One region of the Blautia sp. DFI.3.45 genome, then DNA from elsewhere that is predicted to be linked to it. Evidence: predicted binding sites of a transcription regulator. Region 1 holds the regulator's gene; each other region holds the start of a gene.

Region 1 (5,416 bases):
ATATTGATTTGAACACTGAGTATTATGACCTTGGTCTGGAATACAGAAATGAAACGGATGATCAGGTAACTGTTGATGCAGCAGAGGCTACAAAGAAGTACGGCGTAGCAGTGAAATGTGCAACTATCACTCCTAATAAGGCAAGAATGGAAGAGTATACCTTAAAGAAAATGTACAAGAGTCCTAACGGAACGATTCGTGCAATTCTCGACGGAACTGTTTTTCGTGCCCCAATCGTAGTGAAGGGTATTGAACCATGTGTTAAGAACTGGAAGAAACCGATCACCATCGCACGTCATGCCTATGGTGATGTGTATAAGAACACAGAGATGTATATTGACGGTCCCGGAGATGCTTATCTGGTATTTGAAGGTGCAGACGGACAGCAGAGAAAAGAGCTGATCCATCATTATGAGGGACCGGGTGTGCTTCAGGGTATGCACAATCTGGATGATTCTATCACAAGTTTTGCAAGATGCTGTTTTAATTATGCACTGGATACAAAACAGAACCTGTGGCTTGGCGGCAAGGATACGATCTCCAAGATTTATGACGGACGTTTTAAGGAAATCTTTGCAACTATTTATGAAGATGAGTTTAAGGAGAAATTCGAAGCAGCAGGCATTGAATATTTCTACAGCCTGATCGATGATATCGTAGCTCGTGTCATGAAGGCTGAAGGCGGATTTATCTGGGCCTGCAAGAACTATGATGGAGATGTTATGAGCGATATGGTTTCTTCAGCATTTGGTTCTCTGGCTATGATGACATCTGTACTGGTATCTCCACAGGGATATTACGAATATGAAGCTGCTCATGGAACTGTACAGAGACATTATTATCGCTATCTGAAAGGTGAGGAGACATCTACTAACTCTGTAGCAACTATTTTTGCATGGACTGGAGCTCTGAGAAAAAGAGGTGAGCTGGACGGCAATAAAGAATTGATGGAATTTGCTGATAAACTGGAGAAGGCGACTCTGGAGACGATTGAAAGCGGTAAGATGACAAAAGACCTTGCGCTGATCACTTCTCTTGAGGATGTGACAGTACTGAACAGCAAAGATTTCATCCTTGCCATCAGAGAGAGACTGGATGAAATTTTATAATTTCAGAAATTATCCGGTAATGTTTCTATAACATTATAAAGTTCTCCGGGCAGGATCACACTGCAGCGGAGAAACCTGTAAAAAGTTATAAACTGCGAAAATGGGAAGAACCTGCATTATGCAAGTTCTTCCCATTTTTCATATAATCCTTCTAATTCTTCGGTAATGGCGGCTTTCTCTTTGCTGAGTTTCGCACATTCTGCCACATTTGTGCAGATATCCGGGAGAATCATGGTTTCGTCGATCTCTTTATCTCTGGTTTCAAGTTCTTCAATGCGGGCTTCTACTTTTTTTAGTTCATTCTCTCGTTTTCGCTGGCGGGCCTGTTCTTCTTTCTGCTGTTGCCAGGAAAGCTTGTTATCAGAAGCCTGCTTTGCTTCTGTCACAGCCTGAGCGGCAGCCGGAGCATATTTTTCCGTCAGCTCTTCTTTTTTCTCCAGATAATAGTCGTAATCTCCGATATAATTTACAATTGCCTGATTGGTCAGATCCAGGATCCGGGTAGCTGTCTGGTTGATGAAGTAACGGTCGTGGGAAACATAGAATACTGTTCCAGTGTAACTGTTCAATGCCTCTTCAAGAATCTCTTTTGAAGCGATATCCAGATGGTTGGTGGGCTCATCGAGGATCAGAAAGTTTGCTTCGGACAGCATCAGCTTGGCGAGGGAAACACGACCTCTTTCTCCGCCGGACAGAGCGGAGATCAGTTTGAATACATCATCCCCTGTGAAAAGGAATGCTGCCAGCATATTTCGAATTTCTGTTTCCGTAAGTGTGGGATAAGCATCTGAGATTTCCTCAAAAATAGTTTTCTCCATATGAAGAACATGGTGTTCCTGGTCATAGTAGCCAATCTGTACCTTGGAACCAAGAGTAAATCTGCCGCTGTCTGCATCAATCAGCCCATTGATGATCTTTAACATGGTGGTTTTGCCTGTGCCGTTATTGCCAATCAGGGCTACACGTTCTCCACGTTTGATCTCAAAGGAGATGTCACTGAAAAGTGTCTGTCCGGGAAAAGATTTGGAAAGACTTTCCACAGTAAGGACATCATTTCCGCTGACAAATCTTGGTTCCAGGGAAATGCGCATCTGATTCTGAATCTCCTGTGGTTTATCAATGCGCTGGACTTTATCCAGCATTTTCTCGCGGCTTTCCGCACGTTTGATGGATTTCTCGCGGTTAAAGGATTTCAGCTTGGCAATGACTGCTTCCTGATGTTTGATATCCCGCTGCTGGTTCAGATAGGCTTTGTACTGGGCGTCACGCAGCTGGGCTTTTTTCAGGGCATAGGCAGAATAGTTGCCACTGTACATACGCATATTTCCTGCTTCGATTTCCACAACTTTTGTTACAACTTTGTCAAGAAAGTAACGGTCGTGGGATACGATAAATACAGCACCCGGGTAATTCAGAAGATAGGTTTCCAGCCAGGAAATACTCTCCATATCCAGATGGTTGGTAGGCTCATCCAGAAGAAGAATGTCAGGGCTGGCAAGAAGCAGTTTACCCAGAGCTACGCGGGTTTTCTGGCCGCCTGAAAGAGTTTCTATCTGGCGTTCGAAATCTTCTTCTGTGAAACCAAGACCTTTTAATACACCCATGATCTCACTTTTGTAAGCGTAACCATTTTCCAGTTCAAACTGGTGACTCAGTCTTGTGTAAGTATTCATCAGGCTGTCCAGAGCATCTCCGGTGGTGGTTTTCATTTCCTGTTCCAGAGAGCGCAGACGGTTCTCCATATCAATAATGTGCTGTTTGGTGGAAATCAGTTCTTCGTAAATGGTATGATGGCCATGAATGTCCTGATACTGGGCAAGGTAGCCGATATTTTTATCTTTGGCAAGTACCACGTTTCCTGAATCCGGGGAGAGCTCATGCATAATGATTCGCAGCAGAGTCGTCTTGCCTGCACCGTTATTGCCGATGAGAGCTGCCTTTTCGCGGTCTTCTATATGGAAACTGGCATCCTTGAGAATGATTTTTTCGCCAAAGGATTTACAGATATTCTGACATGATAAAATCATAGGAATTCCTCCGTTTGTAATTTGTCCGCGTACTATTATAATCGAAAATGCCTGTTTTTGAAAGCATTTTAAGAGATTTTGTCCAGAGAAAAGAAAGCACCGGATGGATGCATGGAAGAAAATATGATATTCCGGGGAATTTTTCAGAATGAAATTGATAAAAAAATACAGAAATATTTGGTCAAAAAGTACAAATTTAATTTGACAATAAAATAACATCTGGGTATAATTGACATAGATAAGCTAAGGAGGGAAAATTTGTGGAAGCTAAGGAAATTTCGAAAGCGGTAATCAAGCGTTTGCCGCGGTACTACCGCTACCTCGGTGAATTGATGGAGGAGAATGTAGAGCGTATATCTTCAAATGATCTTAGCAAGAAGATGCATGTGACGGCTTCCCAGATTCGTCAGGACTTAAATAATTTCGGTGGTTTTGGTCAGCAGGGTTACGGCTATAATGTACGCTATTTGTATACAGAAATCGGTAAGATCCTTGGGCTGGATACTGTACATCCGATGATTATTCTGGGTGCCGGTAATTTGGGACAGGCATTGGCCAATTATGTGGATTTTGAAAAGCGCGGATTTAAGCTGGTTGGTATTTTTGACGTCAATCCTGTACTTGAGGGGATTGCAGTTCGTGGAATTGAGATTCAGATGTTGAGCGATCTTCCTTTGTTTCTGAAGGAGAATGAGGTTGAGATCGCGATCTTGACTCTTCCTAAAATTAAAGCCAAAGAGATGGCAAAGATTTTGATTGATAATGGAATTAAGGCAATCTGGAATTTTGCACATATTGATCTGGATGCCCCGGAGGATGTAATGGTAGAGAACGTACATCTTTCAGAGAGTCTTATGACTTTGTCCTATAACCTGAGTGAGTACAGAAAGGAACATGAAGGGATGTAAGGGATAACTGTGAAACACAAGGCTGTGGTCATCTGATCACAGCTTTTCTCTTGTATGTAAATGTGTTATTGTAAACAGGAGGTGAACAGATGAGAGAGATTGTAACTGCTGTTGAGATGAAAGAACTGGATCATAATACGATTCAGAAAGCCGGGATATCGTCTCCAGTACTTATGGAGAGGGCGGCATTAAAGACGGTTGAGGAGATTGTACAGAGATTAAAGAATAAAGAAAAAGAGAAAATCCTTGTGGTCTGCGGAACCGGCAACAATGGCGGAGACGGATTGGCGATTGCCAGACTGCTTCAGTTGAGAGGAGTCAGAACCTGGTATTATATTGCGGGTAAGGAAGAGAAAATGACTGCTGAAACTGCCGGACAGCTTAAAACAGCAGAATATTATCAGGTGCCCCGGGTGCATAACCTGGATCCGGATGAATATACTACTATAGTAGATGCCATCTTTGGGGTTGGACTGAGCAGACCTGTAGAGGGAAAATATGCAGAGCTTATCAGTACAATGAACCGGGCATCTGCGTATAAAGTAGCTGTGGATATTCCATCCGGGATTGACTCAGATACCGGATTTGAGAAGGGGATTGCATTCCGGGCAGATCTTACGGTTACCTTTGCTTTTCGCAAAAGAGGGCTGTGTTTTTATCCCGGACGCATGTATGGCGGTGAGATCGTTGTTACGGATATCGGAATCTATTCCATACCCGGAAAGAAAATCTGTATGCATCATCTGGAACGTGAAGATTTAAAAATGCTTCCGGAGAGAGTTCCCTATGGAAATAAAGGAACCTTCGGTAAGGTTCTTCTTATAGCTGGCAGCGAAGGAATGTGCGGAGCTGCATATCTGAGTGCAGCAGCTGCTCTGAAAAGCTCTGCGGGAATGGTGAGAATTCAGACCGTGGAGGCCAACAGGATTCCGTTGCAGACACTGTTGCCGGAAGCCATGATCACCTGTGATTTTGATGAGAAAAAAAACCAGGCAATGCTTGACTGGTGTGATGTGCTTGTGATAGGACCGGGTCTTGGAACCGGAGCGCAGAGCAGGGAAAGAGCTCAGTGGTTCCTGGCGAAGGCAGCTGAGTGTAAAAAAACAGTAATTCTGGATGCAGATGGCCTGAATCTTCTGTCAGTCCATGACAACTGGAAGTGTTTTATCGGGGAACATGTGATCCTGACACCTCATATTGGTGAGATGAGTCGTCTGTGCGGAAAAGAAATCGGTAAGATCCAGGATTGTCTGGCACAGACTGCAGCTGATTATGCAAAGGAGTCTGGAGCGGTTTGCGTTCTGAAGGATGCCTGTACTGTGGTGGCAGATGCTTTTGGAGATATGTATTTGAACATTTCGGGTAATGCAGG
Region 2 (5,416 bases), on a different contig from region 1:
AGAAGCGCCACCTACAAGGCCGCCATCGATATCGTTCTGAACGAATAAGTCAGGTGCTGTTGCAGGATTTACAGATCCGCCATACTGGATACGGATTGCTTCTGCTGTTGCTTCATCATAGATTTCAGCGATGCATGCACGAATACCTGCGCATACTTCCTGAGCCTGCTCAGTTGTAGCTGTTTTACCTGTTCCGATTGCCCAAATTGGCTCGTAAGCGATAACTGCTGTCTTAGCCTGATCTGCTGTAACACCCTGGAATCCAACTTTAACCTGCTGACGGATGAAATCCATTGTCACGCCCTGTTCTCTCTGAGTAAGAGTTTCGCCACAGCACATGATAGGTGTAATTCCATGTTCGAAAGCTTTGAGAACTTTCTTGTTAACATCTTCGTTTGTTTCTCCGAAGTATTCTCTTCTTTCGGAATGTCCAAGAACAACATATTTAACTCCGGCATCTACGAGCATTGCAGGGGAGATTTCTCCTGTGTATGCACCTTTCTCTTCAAAGTACATGTTCTCAGCACCAACCTGGATGTTTGTTCCCTTAGCAGCTTCTACAACCGGGATGATATCGATTGCAGGTACGCAGAATACTACGTCTACTTCATCGTTAACTACTAATGGTTTTAATGTTTCTACTAATTTAACGGCTTCGCTTGGTGTCATGTTCATTTTCCAGTTACCAGCGATAATTTTCTTTCTTGCCATGATGATTTATCTCCTTAGTATCCCTGTGGGATGTTATTATATTCTTATTTATCGTTTGCTGCTGCAACACCCGGGAGTTCTTTTCCTTCCAGGAATTCAAGAGATGCACCGCCACCTGTGGAGATGTGTGTCATCTTGTCGCCATAACCAAGGATGTTAACTGCAGCTGCAGAATCACCACCACCGATAATAGTTGTGGCATCTGTTTCAGCAAGTGCTTTTGCAACAGCTTCTGTACCATGAGCGAAGTTTGGCATTTCGAAGCAGCCCATCGGTCCGTTCCAAACAACTGTCTTAGCATCTTTTACTGCGTCACCGAAAAGCTTCTCTGTTTCCGGTCCGATATCCATTCCTTCCCATCCGTCCGGAATCTCACCACGTTTAACAACCTGGATATTACAGTCATTAGAGAAGTTATCACCGATTCTGTTATCTAACGGAAGAAGAAGTTTCACACCTTTGTCTTCTGCTTTCTTCATCATGTCCAATGCATACTGAAGATAATCATCCTCACAAAGAGATGTTCCGATATGTCCACCCATAGCTTTTGAGAATGTGTAAGACATACCACCACCAATGATAAGAGTATCTACTTTATCAAGAAGGTTATTGATTACAGAAATCTTACTGGAAACCTTAGCTCCGCCAAGGATGGCAACAAACGGTCTCTCAGGATTGTTCACTGCATTTCCAAGGAAATCGATTTCCTTCTGCATTAAGTAACCAACAACTGCTGTATCAACATATTTGGTCACACCAACATTAGAGCAGTGTGCTCTGTGAGCTGTACCAAATGCATCATTAACAAATACATCACAAAGAGAAGCAAGTTCTTTGCTGAATTCGTCTCCGTTCTTTGTTTCTTCTGCGCGATAACGTGTGTTCTCAAGTAAGATAACATCTCCGTCTTTCATCTCAGCTACTGCTGCTTTTGCGTTAGGTCCTACTACTTCAGGATCTGCTGCAAACTTAACTTCCTGTCCTAATAATTCGGAAAGACGTTTTGCAACCGGTGCAAGAGATAATTCCGGTTTCGGCTCTCCCTTCGGTTTTCCAAGGTGGGAGCAGAGAATAACCTTTCCGCCGTCAGCGATCAGCTTCTTGATTGTAGGAAGAGCTGCAACCAGACGGTTCTCATCTGTGATCTTTCCATCCTGAAGAGGAACATTGAAGTCACATCTTACAAGAACTTTTTTGCCTTTTACATTGATATCATCAACAGATTTTTTATTCAGCATTTGTGGTGCCTCCTTAATAATATTCTTTAACAGTTACTGCATATCTGTAAACAGTAACTTATTGATTTCCTGCTGTCATTCCAGACCACGCGAAAAGGGTCCGGTCCAAATCAGACCGGACCCTTCGTTGGAGTCTATTCCTTTACACTTACTGAAAATTAAGCGTTCAGTAATTTACCAAAGTGTTTGATTGTACGAACCATCTGGCTTGTGTAGGAGTTCTCGTTGTCATACCAGGAAACTACCTGTACTTCTGTTGTGCCATTCTCAAGTGGAAGAACCATTGTCTGAGTAGCATCGAACAGAGAACCAAATCTCATACCAACGATATCGCTGGATACGATTTCATCTTCGTTGTATCCGAAGGATTCATTAGAAGCTGCTTTCATAGCTGCGTTGATCTGTTCTTTTGTTACGTTTCCTTCAACAACTGCTGTTAAGATTGTTGTAGAACCTGTTGGGGTAGGAACACGCTGAGCAGATCCGATAAGTTTACCGTTCAGTTCCGGAATAACAAGACCGATAGCTTTAGCAGCACCTGTGCTGTTAGGAACGATGTTAACTGCAGCTGCACGAGATCTTCTTAAATCACCTTTTCTCTGTGGTCCGTCAAGTGTCATCTGATCGCCTGTGTAAGCGTGGATTGTGCACATGATACCGGATTTGATTGCAGCAAGATCATTTAATGCTTTAGCCATTGGAGCTAAGCAGTTTGTTGTACAGGAAGCTGCGGAGATGATGTGATCTTCTTTTGTAAGAGTTTCATGGTTTACATTGTAAACGATTGTCTTAAGATCGTTTCCAGCCGGAGCGGAAATGATAACGTGTTTAGCACCTGCATCGATATGAGCCTGAGCTTTGTCTTTGGATGTATAGAATCCTGTACACTCAAGAACTACGTCTACACCGATTTCTCCCCATGGAAGTTCAGCAGCGTTAGCTTTTGCGTAAATTTTGATTTCTTTTCCGTCAACTGTGATGGAATCTTCTCCTGCTGTTACTGTATCTGCAAGAGCATATTTTCCCTGTGTTGAATCATATTTTAATAAGTGAGCAAGCATTTTAGGAGATGTTAAATCGTTGATTGCTACGATTTCAAATCCTTCTGCTCCAAACATCTGACGGAATGCAAGACGTCCAATACGTCCAAAACCATTAATTGCAACTTTTACTGCCATGATAAAATTCCTCCTATGAATTAAGTGGTTAATTATGGTAATCCTTTGTTTGTTAAAGAATCATCAACCTGTAATGTATTGTACATAATTCTAAACAAAAATTCAAGACCATTTTCCAAAAAACAGATAAAAATTAAGTAAAAAATGTAAATTATATGTTATACTGTGTATACAGTGCTTTATGAATACACTGATCCGGGCCTGTAATTGTGATATTTCAGGTGCAGATATATCCATTTAAGAGGACACAGTATTCATTTATAATATATCACACGCAAATATAACAGTACTGTTTTTACAGAAGAAAGGACTGAAATTATGGGCAGACAAATATTGTGGGATTGTCATATGCACTCTTCTTTTTCTGCTGACTCGGATACGCCTATGGAAGTTATGATCCATCGCGCTGTTGAAACGGGACTACAGGGAATTACTTTTACGGAACATCTGGATCCGGATTACCCTGTTACTCCGGACAATCTGGATTTTTCTCTGGATATTCCGGCTTACAAAGAAAAGCTGGCTGAACTTTCAGATATATATAAGGATAAAATTCAGGTACGTTTCGGAATTGAACTGGGACTGCAGATGCATCTGAGAGAATATTTTGACTCACTTCTCTCTCAGACACCTTTTGATTTCGTTATCGGTTCATCCCATCTTGTCCATGGGTATGATCCTTATTACCCGGAATTTTTTGAAGGACGTAAGGAATTTTTATGTTATATGGAATATTTTGAATCCATTCTTGAAAACATTTCCGCATATGACGGATTTGACGTTTACGGACATATTGATTATGTTGTCCGTTATGGTCCTAACAGGAACCGGGAATATTCTTACGGACGGTATAAAGATATTTTGGATGAGATTCTGAAGAAACTGATTTCCATGGGAAAAGGCATCGAACTTAATACAGGCGGATATCATTATGGTCTTGGAGAACCCAATCCATGTACTGCCGTAATAAGGCGCTATAGAGAACTCGGCGGAGAGATCATCACCATCGGAGCAGATGCGCATACTCCGGATAAAATCGCCTGTGCATTTGATAAAGCTGCCAGTGTACTGGAAGCCTGTGGTTTTCGTTACTATACAATCTTCAAAGACCGTAAACCGGAATTTATTTCTCTGTAAAACGTGTCAGTACTTGCCTATATGGCAGTTCCTATAATATAATATTACATATGATTTCAGAAGCCCAATTTCCAAACTGCTCCAAATACTGTTTCTCTGGTCTGCATCATAGCTGATCATGATAAAAAACTGACAGCAGATATGGAAATTGCAGCTTTCTGTATATATTCGTAACTGTCCGGTGTCTCCATATTTATGTTTTATATGTCCCGACACTGCCCGGTTACTGTATTTTTCATAAACCAGGGAGGAATATTATGGCTAAAAAAAGACTCCAGAAGAAACGTTCTTCATCAACAGTCAGAAAGCAGGAATCAGAAATTTTACAAGTGACTACTTCCAAAACTGAGCCTGTCAGAGTTGAAACTTCTAAAGTAGAACCTGTTAAGGTCGAGACTTCCAAAGTGGAACCTGTTAAGGTCGAGACTTCTAAAGTAGAACCTGTTAAGGTCGAGACTTCCAAAGTGGAACCTGTTAAACTGGACGTTCCTGTTGATCTTACTTTATATAATGAACGTTTTCAGAAACATTATGATGAGCTGAAATGGTTATATTGCGAATTATATCAGGATCATGATGATGTCATGACCTATCTGCATGATCTTACTTCTAATATGGAAGCTTTCTATAACAGCAGAAATTCAGCATTAAAGGCATCTGATAAAAAGCGTGAGGCTGATCCGGACTGGTATAAACGCAATGACCTTGTAGGCATGATGATGTATGTAAACAATTTTGCACATACTTTAAAAGGTCTGGAGGAACATCTGGATTATGTGGAAGAATGCAATGTCAATTATCTTCATCTGATGCCTCTGCTCGCATCTCCGAAAGGAAAAAGTGACGGTGGTTACGCAGTAGCTGACTTCCGCACAGTGCAGCCTGAGCTTGGTACTATGGAGGACTTTTCAGAGCTTACCTCCAAATGCCATGAACGCGGCATCAACATCTGCCTTGATTTCGTTATGAACCATACTTCCGAAGAGCATGAGTGGGCCAAACGGGCTCGCGCAGGTGAAAAAGAATACCAGGACCGTTATTTCTTCTTTGATACCTACGATGTTCCTGCACTCTATGAGAAGACCTGTCCACAGGTATTCCCAACTACCGCACCGGGCAACTTTACATGGCTGGATGACCTTCACAAGCATG
Region 3 (5,416 bases), on a different contig from region 1:
TCTACCATCTTCGGTGTGAGGATACATGCAGAACAGTCAAGTGTCGGGAATGTTTTATCAAGCTGTGACATTCTTCCACCGATACTTGGAGTCTTCTCTACGATATCTACTTCATATCCTGCATCTGCGATATCCAGGGCTGTCTGGATTCCGGCAATACCGCCGCCGATGATCAGGGCTCTCTTTGTAACACGGCTCTCTCCTGGCTGAAGAGGTGTGTTTAAGTTTACTTTTGCGATTGCTGCCCTGGCAAGGATCACGGCCTTCTTTGTAGCCTCTTCCATATCCTTGTGGATCCAGGAACAATGCTCACGGATATTTGCAATCTCCACCATGTATGGATTCAGGCCAGCTCTTTCAGCTGCTTTTCTGAATGTTGCCTCATGCATACGTGGAGAGCATGAACAGACAACAACGCCTGTCAGGTTTTTCTCTTTAATGGCTTCCTGAATTTTAGCCTGGCCTGCTTCTGAGCACATGTACTGGTAGTCTTCTGCATGAACGACACCCGGCTCTTTGGCAGCTAATTCAACAACTTTTTTTACATCTACCGTAGCGGCGATATTACTTCCGCAATGACAGACAAATACACCAATTCTCTGCACGCTGGCTTACCTCCTGTATCTTCTGAATGCACTTACCAGAAGCTGCTGTGGCAGTTCCGGATCAAGAAGCTGTGGTATCTCATCTGCTTTCAGATAATCGCCGCCTTTTTCACGGACAACTAACTGTCTTGCTGCATCGATGATCTTTCCCGGTTTTACATCTCTTGGACAACGCTCTACACAGGCGAAGCAGGAAAGGCATTTCCAGAGAGACTTTGAATTGACAAGTGCTTCGATATCTTCATTTACAACATAGGATACAAACTGATGTGGCTTGATATCCATTTCATTGAAAGATGGGCAGGTAGCAGAACATTTTCCACATTTCATACATTTCAGCGGATTGGTTCCGGAGATCTCTTTGATCTTTTCTGCTGCTGAATGCTGGTTTCTCATTTTGCCACCTCCTCTTTTACTCCGAGGGCTTCTGCAAGGAGCTCTGTGAAATAATATACAGGCAGTTCGCTGGAAGCGTTTTTATTTAAATTATATTTACACAATGGACAGGCTGTGATCAACATATCTGCGCCAAAGCCTTTCGCACTGTCTTCGATTTTCTGACACATGTTCTGAGACATATCTTTTTCTTTCAGAGAAATGTAACCGCCGCAGCATTCATTTCTGTATGGATAGATTACCGGTTCTGCCCCAAGTGCACGGATGAAATCTTCCATGATTGTCGGATTCTCTGGATCATCAAAAGCCATGATCTTGCCCGGACGTAATAAGAGACATCCGTAATATGCTCCGATCTTCTTTCCTGTAAGCGGGTTTACTACTTTCTCTTTCAGCTTGTCAAAGCCAACTCTGTCGCGAAGCACTTCCAGATAATGGAGTACTGTTGTCTCGCCAGCATAAGGCTCGTCAAGCTGCATGTAATTATTTGCTCTGGTGCGGATATCTTCCACATTCTTCATGTCGTCATTGACACGTTTGATCACGTGATGACAGGCAGAACAGATTGTCACCAGATCCTGGCCTTTTTCTTTGGCCTGATTAAGAGCACGTACGGAAGAAAGTTTCGTAGCAATCTCGTCAGTTCCCAGAGGATAAACGCCTCCGCAGCACTGCCAGTCTTCGATCTCTTCCAGTTCAAACCCAAGTGCTCTGGCGCTGGCTCTGGCATATTCGTCCAGATCTTTCGCCTTGTTTCTCAGGGTACAACCCGGATAATAACTGTACTTCATACTTAACATTATCCTTTCTTAGTTGTTCAGATAAATTCATGTTGCTCAAATAATGATATCAGGGTCCAAAAGCAATTTGCCCCGATATATAGCGCCCGTAAATAACAGTCGCTAGTCCTTGTCTTTTTTTTAACAATATATAGACAAAAATATAAATCAAGTCTAATACAATTACTTTTTATATCTTTGTTGAGACATAGAAAATAAAAGAGTTCGCACACCCTTCCTCCGCAATTAAAGGAGTGTATCAGCTCGATTTCCGAAAAATATTATATCATATTGACAACATTTTAACAAGAGGTTTTTGATAATTTTTTTATCACGCATCATTGCTCAATTCTTCTGATCTAAATTAATCTTTTTCAGGCAGATAAAATCTTCCGCTTTTCTATTTACTCACAATCATAGTATCTTTCAAAAAATTAATAAAAATATTATTTATATATTTTTTTGCTTTTGATATATGTAAGCCAAAATTCGTCTGTTTCCGCTTACAGTACAGAATTTTGGCTAATAATTAAAAAGGAGTAAACAGTAATATGGATTCAGAAGAACAGGCTGTACCTGTACTTCTGAATGTTTTGTCTGATATATTATTAATTAAGGTCAATCTGAGCAATAATTTCTTTCAGTGCATCTGCACTCTTCTTAAGCTGTTCGATCTCAGCTTTTGTCATTCTCATTGGAACTTTGCCCTGTACACCATTTGGCCCTACCAGAGTTAATGTACTCAGGCATACATCATCGATTCCGTACTCTCCATGCATCATAGTAGATACTGTAGAGATAGACTCTGAAGAAGATACAAGAAGGCTGCAAAGTTTGCATACAGAAGAGGATACTGCATAGAAAGTTGCACCTTTCTTGGAAATGATCTCACCGCCAGATTTCTGTACATACTGAAGCATTGCTTCTTTATCAATCGGTTCAATATCCTTACCGAGTTTCTTCTCAAGGTCGTAATATTCATCCACACTTACACCTGAAATATAGGCACCAGACCACGGAATAAAGGATGTATCTCCATGCTCACCGAATACATAGGCATGGATATTACTCTGTGCAATCTGGAAATGTTCGGATAATCCGCAGCGCAGACGTGCAGAGTCAAGAATTGTACCGGAACCAAGGATCTGGTTTTCTGGAAGTCCGGAAATCTTTGTAAATACATAAGTCATGATATCAACCGGATTGCTTACGATCAGATAAAGGGCATTTGGAGCTGCCTTTACGATCTCCGGTGTGATAGATTTGAGGATATTTACATTTGTCTGTGTAAGTTCAAGTCTTGTCTGTCCTGGTTTACGGGCAATACCGGATGTGATGATAACGATGTCAGAATCCCTAGCATCTTCGTAGTCTCCGGCAATGATAGAGATAGGATCTCTGAAGCAGGTTCCCTGGATAATATCCAGAACTTCACCTTCTGCTTTCTTTTTGTTGATATCGATCAGAACAATTTCAGATGCGATATCCTGGCTTGATAAAGTGTACGCGATGGTAGATCCGACGCTGCCGGCTCCAATGATAGTAATTTTACTGCTCATAATCTTAATACTCCTTTTCTCCTAACAAAATTGACGCCTTAATGATAACACATTGTCAAAAAATTGACAAGAGCTTTTGTACAGAAACCTGAACAATTTTTTCGTTTAAATATTTGTTTGGAAGCATAAAATTGTTTGTTAGTTTGATATAATTTTCACATTTTCCTATTGGAGTAGATACTTGCACGAGCAAATCCCCAACCACTGCTTATTGCTTTTTGCAATTTAAGCAGTGGTTGGGGATTTCCCTGATTTTTGATTCGGTTAAGTACAGTATCTGAAAGCTTTATCTGTCAGAATACGTGCAAAGATTAGCCCTAATGGCAACGCTGCAATGATAAGAATCGCAGACGCAAACCAGGATGCAGCTACTGATAATGACATAATACCAAGATTATAAAATCCTCTGTATAAATATAATCCCGGAACCATGATAACGATTGAGGGAACTGTTACAGATATCCTTGGATATCCGACTTTATTCTTCAGCAGGGACGCCAGAAGTCCCGCAGTAAGTGCACCAATAAATGCGGCTGCAGCAGGAGGAATATTTGCAAGGTCTACCAGTTCCAGTCTCAGAGTATTGGCAGCTGCTCCTATCCCGGCTGCTGCGACTGCCAGACGAACCGGGCTGTTAAACATGATAGAGAATCCAAACACTCCGCAGAAACTTGCAAGAAGCCTGAATAAGATCCACTGCTCTGTTGACAGTGAAAGTTTTATAAAATCTACAGGTTTCAAATGCAGGATCAGTGCCATGATCCATGCTGACATAGTAGCTACCAGAATAACGATCAAAGCATAAGTCAGACGTTCTATTCCTGAACGCATATCCAGTTTTGCAAGGTCAATACCACTGGTAATAAACGGAAATCCCGGTATGATAAAGAGCATTGCACAGATATATCCCGCTTCGTGCTGAACAGAAATACCAAATAATATTTCTCCAAGTTTGAGCAGACCTGCATATGCAAAACATGCCAGAGATACAGAAGACACAATACATAAGAACAATGTAAAATGGTGTTTGGTCAGTTTGCAGCGGAGATAATTTCCAATTCCTGCCCCGACAAATGCACAGAACATCTCGATCGGACCGCCCCCAAGAAGGAATGTAAATCCGCAGCATGCGATCGCTGCAGCAAGTCCCAGTGCAGGCGGGGAATATAGACCATGTGTTTTTTCAATATTGTCAAGAAATGTATGCAGCTGTTCTCCTGACATATGTTTTCCTTCTTTTTCAAAGTTTCGGATAAAGTGTTCCAGACGATTTAACTTCAAAGTATTTACGCCTGTATTAGTCAGGCACAACGACTGGGTAAAACCATTTTCTCCGTCATAACATGTATATTCAATGGACATCAGACCAATATCCGCCGTACACGTAATGCCAAGTGCTTCTGCCAGTGTATTCATGGAACTTCTCACTCTCCATGCTCCGGTACCGCATGAGAGAAACATAATCCCCACACGTCCGATAACGGATGCTTTCTCTGCGATGCTGGAATCTACAACTGGTACATTTTCCCCATTTTCATCTGTATACTCATGCCAGGCAACATCCATATGGTTCTTTTTAATCACTTCCTGCGGCATTTTTCTCACTTCCTCATTCTATATTGTCAATCGGATAAAATCATCCGCTTTGCTACTTGCTTGATTTGTTAAAGCTGCAGACTGTCATTTCCTGCTTTCTCCATCATTTTCTCTCTGCATGCCAGTACGATTCCGTCAATCTCGTCTAAATGCTGCAGCATTTTTTTCTCAAATTCATGGATAGGAAGAAGAATTCCAATTTCATCATAGGGTTTATCCGGATTCTCTTTCTTCAGACCTGTTTCCTGTCCGTAGTATACCATGGCTCTTGGGGCTTCTTCCTGAATCTTCTGGAAAGCATCCCATACAACAGCATATGCCTGTGCTTCTGTCAGACCCAGTTTACAGGTGTCGGGAAGTGCATAAAGAGCCAGGACACCACGTTTACGGTTATCTTTTTCTTCTGTAATGTTCAGACCTTCTGTATAGGTACGGACAAGATCATAACCATCTGCAAGATACAGTGCAGATCTGGGGGCAC

The links. Region 1 encodes Rex, which represses fermentation and respiration genes when NADH is low (regulators of the CRP and FNR family bind a similar motif). Its sites were predicted from a motif close to ATTGTTAANTANTTAACAAT; they were not measured.
Region 2: the regulator Rex is predicted to act here: its motif matches at 3,176-3,195, upstream of gap (type I glyceraldehyde-3-phosphate dehydrogenase).
Region 3: the regulator Rex is predicted to act here: its motif matches at 3,391-3,410, upstream of LJE09_RS01690 (L-lactate dehydrogenase).

What each region holds. Positions count from the first base shown of each region.
Region 1 covers NZ_JAJDMI010000014.1:15,189-20,604, forward strand. The annotation lists gene LJE09_RS06995 (NADP-dependent isocitrate dehydrogenase) at 1-1,109, shown strand, start outside; gene LJE09_RS07000 (ABC-F family ATP-binding cassette domain-containing protein) at 1,226-3,136, opposite strand; gene LJE09_RS07005 (redox-sensing transcriptional repressor Rex) at 3,397-4,044, shown strand; gene LJE09_RS07010 (bifunctional ADP-dependent NAD(P)H-hydrate dehydratase/NAD(P)H-hydrate epimerase) at 4,134-5,416, shown strand, end outside.
Region 2 covers NZ_JAJDMI010000002.1:63,360-68,775, forward strand. The annotation lists gene tpiA (triose-phosphate isomerase) at 1-711, opposite strand, end outside; gene LJE09_RS01075 (phosphoglycerate kinase) at 756-1,949, opposite strand; gene gap (type I glyceraldehyde-3-phosphate dehydrogenase) at 2,108-3,127, opposite strand; gene LJE09_RS01085 (histidinol-phosphatase HisJ family protein) at 3,446-4,264, shown strand; gene LJE09_RS01090 (amylosucrase) at 4,522-5,416, shown strand, end outside.
Region 3 covers NZ_JAJDMI010000003.1:35,910-41,325, reverse strand. The annotation lists gene LJE09_RS01705 (CoB--CoM heterodisulfide reductase iron-sulfur subunit A family protein) at 1-605, opposite strand, end outside; gene LJE09_RS01700 (4Fe-4S dicluster domain-containing protein) at 612-1,001, opposite strand; gene LJE09_RS01695 (CoB--CoM heterodisulfide reductase iron-sulfur subunit B family protein) at 998-1,792, opposite strand; gene LJE09_RS01690 (L-lactate dehydrogenase) at 2,389-3,339, opposite strand; gene LJE09_RS01685 (threonine/serine ThrE exporter family protein) at 3,604-4,935, opposite strand; gene LJE09_RS01680 (DUF4866 domain-containing protein) at 5,004-5,416, opposite strand, start outside.